One region of the Halomonas sp. TG39a genome, then DNA from elsewhere that is predicted to be linked to it. Evidence: predicted binding sites of a transcription regulator. Region 1 holds the regulator's gene; the other holds the start of a gene.

What was found. Region 1 encodes FNR, which switches genes on or off when oxygen is low (the NO sensors DNR and NnrR bind a similar motif). Its sites were predicted from a motif close to TTGATNTANATCAA; they were not measured.
Region 2: a site for FNR is predicted at 1,525-1,538, ahead of ccoM (cytochrome c oxidase subunit CcoM). Genes of this name have one in related genera too.

The regions. Positions count from the first base shown of each region.
Region 1 is NZ_JQLV01000002.1:816,083-819,290, reverse strand. It holds gene U738_RS21935 (DNA polymerase III subunit epsilon) at 1-240, shown strand, start outside; gene ttcA (tRNA 2-thiocytidine(32) synthetase TtcA) at 342-1,253, shown strand; gene fnr (fumarate/nitrate reduction transcriptional regulator Fnr) at 1,246-1,992, opposite strand; gene hemN (oxygen-independent coproporphyrinogen III oxidase) at 2,075-3,208, opposite strand, start outside.
Region 2 is NZ_JQLV01000001.1:1,645,743-1,648,950, reverse strand. It holds gene U738_RS07235 (GGDEF domain-containing protein) at 1-607, opposite strand, end outside; gene U738_RS07230 (hypothetical protein) at 640-1,140, opposite strand; gene ccoM (cytochrome c oxidase subunit CcoM) at 1,343-1,498, opposite strand; gene U738_RS07225 (FKBP-type peptidyl-prolyl cis-trans isomerase) at 1,608-2,126, opposite strand; gene U738_RS07220 (AmpG family muropeptide MFS transporter) at 2,383-3,208, shown strand, end outside.

The DNA of each region.
Region 1 (3,208 bases):
AATACACTACTGACTAAGCGGCTGAATTTTGCGCTACCCAATGCCCAGGTTGATGTGGCGAGACTGCATCAGCGCCAACTGCGGCGTTTGCATCCGGAGGTAGAAGCGCCCAGCAGCTTCGCCCAGGCGCTGGCATGCTGGCAGGTGCCTGCCATGGGTGTGCAAAGCGTGCTTGCCGAGGCAACCGCCAGCGCACTTCTGTATATGCGCCTACAGCGCGTTATGGCGGAGGTGGCATAGGAATGGTGGAAGCACTAGTGTTTGGGTCAGGCGGTGAGTGTTGTTAGAATGTGGCAATATTTCCTCTTTTAGCGCCTTTCACTATCGGCAGTGCTTATTTCATGCAATCCCTAGATTATTTCGACCCGCATTTTGACACGCCAGATGTTGCTCCTGCAGCCTCTCCAGACGCTGTGCAGGCTGATGCTAAGCAGAAGCGTGAATTTAACAAGCTGCAAAAGCGTCTGCGCCGAGAAGTGGGCAATGCGATTATTGATTACCAAATGATCAATGAAGGCGATCGCGTGATGGTGTGCCTCTCCGGCGGTAAGGACAGCTACACGATGCTGGAGATTTTGCGCAACTTGCAGCGCAACGCGCCAGTTAACTTTTCGTTGATAGCGGTCAATCTGGATCAGAAGCAGCCGGGCTTCCCTGAGCATGTGCTGCCTGCCTATCTGGACAAACAGGGGGTGGAGTATCATATCGTAGAACGCGATACCTACTCGGTGGTGAAAGAGAAAACCCCTGAAGGTAAAACCACCTGCGCGCTCTGTTCACGGCTTCGCCGCGGCTCGCTGTATGGGTTTGCCGAAGAGATTGGGGCCAATAAAATTGCCCTGGGCCATCACCGGGAAGATATTCTTGAAACCCTGTTTCTGAATATGTTCTTCGGCGGCAACCTGAAAGCGATGCCGCCCAAGCTGCTATCCGATGATGGTAAGAATATCGTTATTCGGCCGTTGGCCTACTGCAAAGAAGCGGATATTGCGGAATTTTCGCGGCTGATGGCGTTCCCAATCATTCCCTGCAACCTGTGCGGCTCCCAGCCTAATATGCAGCGTCAGGTGGTCAAAGAGATGCTCGCCGAGTGGGATGAGAAGTTCCCTGGCCGTCTGGAAAGCATGTTTAAAGCGGTGACCAATATTGCGCCCTCCCAGCTGGCAGACCGAAGCCTGTTTGATTTTGAGGGCTTAGAGGCGAAGCAGGCGGAGCTGCTGGCGGGTCGCATCCAGGCCTTCAACGTCAGCTAACCGTTTGCTCTTCCTCTTCGGCGAGGGTAATCAAACGCGGCATATCGAGAATATTGACCTCTCGCCCGGAAACCGCCACCACGCTTTGTTGCTGAAAGCGGCTTAAAATGCGGCTGACGGTTTCCACCGCTAAGCCCAGGTAGTTGCCAATATCGGCCCTCGGCATTGAGAGGCGAAAACTGTAGGGCGAGTAGCCCCGGCGACGAAAACGGTCCGAAAGGGTAATCAAAAAGGTGGCCAGCCGTTGATCGGCGGTTTTTCGCGAGAGTAGGCGCATCATGCGTCGGTCATCGCGTAACTCTTTGCTCATGCTCCGATACAGCTGGCCACGTAGCTCAGGGATCTCTTCTGAGAGCAAATCCAGGCGGTCAAAAGGAATCTCGCAAACGGTGGTGGTTTCCAGGGCGATAACGCTACCGGGGTAGTGCTCTTCATCAATGCCATCCAGCCCCACCAGTTCACTGGGCAGGTAGAAATTGGTCAACTGCTCACTGCCGTTACCTTCGGCGGTGACCTGTTTCAAACTCCCCGAACGCACCGCGTAAACGCTGGTAAAAGTATCACCCTGGCGAAACAGCGGCTCGCCTTTTTTCAGCGGCGCACGGCGGCGAATAATCGCATCGAACTGCCCCATATCGTCCAACTCAAGGGCAAGCGGCAGGCACAGCGAGCTAAGGCTGCAGGTTTGGCAGCGCGCTTCGTGGAGTAGCGAGCGTCGGCTGCTCATAGGTTCCAACATGCGGTGCTCCTTGAGTGGGTCAGGATAAAATTAGCAAATTCTTACTTATTGTGGTGCCGTTAGCATGCCTGCAATAAGGTGATTAAACAATCTTAGAGTAGCGCTGCCCTATTTGCCCAGAAAGATGGGTATCGAACGCCATGGCTAAATGGCGCACCAGCAGTCGACCCATGGGCGTGGCGTTAAGTCGATCACCACTACGGGTCAGTAGGCCATCTTGCTCAGCGCTCTGTAAACGCTCCAGAGCGGGGGCAAAATAGCGGGGGGCATCGATGTTCCAGCGCTGGCTGACCGCAGCCAGATCAATGCCCATATCGCACATCAGCCGCTCAATCACATCCCGCCGGATTAGGTCGTCATCACTCAACCGCACGCCTCGCACAGTAGCGAGCTGACCCTGATCCAACGCCGCCTCGTAGCTTGCCAGATCGCTCGGGTTCTGCGCGTAGACGTCATCAATACGTGAAATCGCCGAAACGCCAAGCCCGATTAAATCGCACTGGGCATGGCTGGAGTAGCCTTGGAAGTTGCGCTGTAGCGAGCCGTCGCGCTGAGCAATGGCCAGGCTATCATCAGGCCGGGCAAAGTGATCCATGCCGATATGTACGTAGCCAGCCGCGGTGAGCATTTCAATCGTGGTGCGCAGAATTGCCAGCTTCTCTTCACCGCCCGGCAAATCATCGACATTAATACGCCGCTGGGGAGCAAAGCGCTCGGGCATATGGGCGTAGTTAAATACTGAAAGACGCGCCGGATTGAGTTCAATCACCTGGCGGAGGGTATTCGCAAAGCTCTTTTCTGTCTGAAACGGTAAACCGTAAATAAGATCGAGATTGAGCGAGCGAAAGCCCAGGCGATGCGCCTCTTCCATCAGCGTTTCGGTGAGTACCCGCGGTTGAATGCGGTTAATGGCTTTCTGTACCAACGGGCTTAAATCCTGCACGCCCAGGCTAATGCGGTTAAAGCCTAACGACTGCAGGTGGCGCAGGGTAAATACATCCGCTTCCCGGGGGTCTATTTCAATCGCGTAGTCGCGATCGGCAGAGGACGAAAGGCCAAACCGGGCATCCAAACGATCAATCAGGTCGCCCATCTGATTCAAGCTAAGAAAGGTCGGCGTTCCGCCACCCCAGTGTAGCTGCTCCACCGGTCGTGATGTATCCAAGTGGCGTGCGGTCAGCACCATTTCACGGTCGAGCCGGGATAAGTAAGGCTC
Region 2 (3,208 bases), on a different contig from region 1:
TCTCCTGAGTGGCGCGATCCGTGCGCCGCAGCTGGCGCTCGTGAAGCCACCAAAATAACAACCCCATCACAAAGATTAATAAACTGGAGTAAGTCAGCACTAGGCTATGCTGGCGGGTACTTTCTGAAAAATCATTAATCGCCGCACCCCGGCGATCAAGCTGATCCATCTCAATGTGGGTTAAGCATTGAATCGGTGCGAACAACGCCATCGCCGCAGCGACACGGTCAATGTCGCGTGCCGCTAACGAAGCCACCAGCCGATCTAACTCCGTCAAACTAGGCTCGGAACAAGCATATTCACGCCGATATATGTGCATATCGGCTAAACCGTAGGCCAAGTCAATATCCATGGTGGCAGCATCCAGCGCTTCTAGCTCTGGCTGATCGCTCAAGAGCTCGGACTGGGCATTTTGTAGGTAGACCCGTGCCCGCGTAGAGAGCTGCTGGCCTGTAAGACTCCCCGTCTGGCTGAAGTACGCCTGTATTTCGGGGTAGACCCAGCGCGATTCATAAACTATCAACACCATAAGCGCCAAAAAGCTCATCAAGCTCAGCGACAACCACGTAATGTAGCGATGCTGGCGCGCTAGAGGCCGTGGTTGCATCGTTGGCTGCGCAGCTAGCTTGGGTTTGGATGTCACCACTTCGCCTCTATGCTACGAATCATCCAGATCCAGTCGTTAAACTCACGCAGGTTTTCTACGTCGCGATCACCATAGTCACGTTCCACCAGACGCACAGGGCCTCGCGTGCGGATGGTGAGCGGATCGCCATCCTCAGAGCTAACCAGGTACCAATTAGGGTCATTCCAGCCTTCTAAGGTAACCTCGTAGTCATCCCAGGCGGTAAAGTGAAGTGCTGGGGGTACTTCGCCAAACTGTTCAATCAGAAAGGTACGAAAAGCGACTCCCTGCATCTCCACTTCGCGCCCCTGATAGGGATCGTAGAGCGTAAACGTCTCGTCGGACATGGCGCGTAAATCACTAAGGGCGACCTTTTCAGTGACATCGCCGTTGATCATATTCAATGCCTGGGCAAAGACAGTCGTTGGAAGTGTTATGCCCACGACAATTAACGTACACGCCAATCGATCACGTACACGCCCCCATGGGCTGCGGTGTAAGGCAACTGCGTTCATGGCAAAGCTTCCTGGTGTGTGCATTCTTTTAAAGAACTTTACCAGAGCAAGCTTTACATTGCTCTTAAACGCACGCTACGTGTTTTCAACCCAGCCGATTTTGATATTTCAAAAAAAAGCCAGCCCATTATGGGCTGGCAACAGGAGGCTTACTACGCTAGCAAACCCCCTCCCCTGACAAGGTTTACATGAATTGGGTAAGCTACTTCTTGCGCTCATCTTTACGTAGATGATCGCGAATCACGAAGCCCACCCAGCCCACCATAAATGCGATTACTAACGCGACGGTGGATAAGCCGAAGATAATTGTGTCATCCCAATACATGGTGAATCCTCCCGCCGTGATGTATGCGTTCATACTAGTCACTCAATGGCGGGAGAATACTGACCTAGGTCAAGTTACGGCAGGCGGGGGAAGGCGGTTAAACAGGAAATTGATACCGATCAATTTTTGGGCGTGATGAGCACTAAAGCACCTTGCGGTCTTCGACTTTGCTGTGCTCGGTACCTGGCGGTAACGGGTGGCCTTTGGCTAACTCTGCACGGGTAGCTTCGCGTACGTCTAAAATGGTCACTTTATAGTTTAGCGTGCGCCCGGCCAGGGGGTGGTTGGTATCAACGGTGACCCGGTCGCCATCAACTTCGAGTACCGTGACAATTTGCGGCCCGGCTTCGCCTTCGGTTTGAAAGCGGCTGCCCGGCGCTAACTCAGCGTTCCCAAAAGAGCCGCGGCTGACTTCTTGAACCAGGTCTTCGTTGCGCACGCCATAGGCATCGGCAGGCATTAGTTGAACGCTTAACTCGGCCCCAGCCGTTTGGCCTGATAAGGCACTCTCTAGCCCTGGCACGATATTGTCGTGACCATGCAAATACTCTAGCGGCTTATTGCGCGCCTGGGAGTCATCCAATACCTGCTTGCTGCCATCGTTGAGCACGTCGCTAAGGACATAGTGCAAGGTAACGACCTGATGCGCCGTAATCGACATGGAAAACTCCTCTCCGGTAAGCTGTCGGTTTTGTGATAAAACTTTGTATTAGAACACTGTCTTAGGCTTTGTACGAAAAGTCGGCGAGCGAAGGTCAGGTAAGGCAAAAAACGGCGAAAAAGCGGAGTTTACGGGGTGTAAATGAGCATTTTGAGCCGTTTTTTAACGCAGCATGGCCGAGCGCAGGCAGTTTTCGTACAAAGCCTAGTTTACCACCTGGCCATCGCCAGCGTCTTTCCACCAGGAGTAGCGTTTCATGTTAAGCCCCACCCCCCAGCGCAGTTGGCTTGCCGCGCTGGCTGTTTATTGTCGTGCGCCCGTTATTACCATGCTGTTTTTGGGGTTTTCCGCTGGCTTACCATTTTTGCTGGTGTTTTCAACGCTCTCAGCCTGGCTGCGCAGCGATGGCGTTGAGGTCGCGGCGATTGGCTTTTTTGCCTGGATAGGCATGCTCTACTCAATCAAATTTTTCTGGGCGCCGGTGGTGGATCGGCTAGCGCTACCGATTTTGACCCGCGCCTTTGGGCAACGTCGTGGCTGGATGCTACTGGCTCAAGCGACCATTGCTGCGGGGCTAGTGGGACTCGCGGGTTTGAGCCCGGTGGGTAACCTCGGTTGGGTGGCCCTGTTTGCACTGCTGGTGGCCTTTGGCTCGGCGACCCAGGATATTGCCATTGACGCCTACCGTATTGAGTCCGCCGATGACGATGTTCAGGCGGCTATGGCCTCGACCTATATTATTGGCTATCGCGGTGGCTTACTGGCCGCCGGTGCCGGTGCGCTGTATATCGCGGCGTCGGCCTCTTGGGATGTGGCGTATCTCAGCATGGCAGCGCTTATGAGCATTGGCGTGCTTACCGTGTTAGTACGCCCGGAGCCCAAACGCGCCTCGCTCTCCATCCAGCTTATACACGAGCCAAAGGTGCGGGCGTTTATTCGCGCCAGCCGGGGCAAACCTAAAGTGCTACGCCGCCTGGGTGCCTGGAGCATTGGCGCGCTGGTCTGCCCGTTTACCGATTTCTTTAGCCGCTATGGAGTGAAAGCACTGTGGATTTTGGTGTTTATTGCAGTGTTTAGAATCA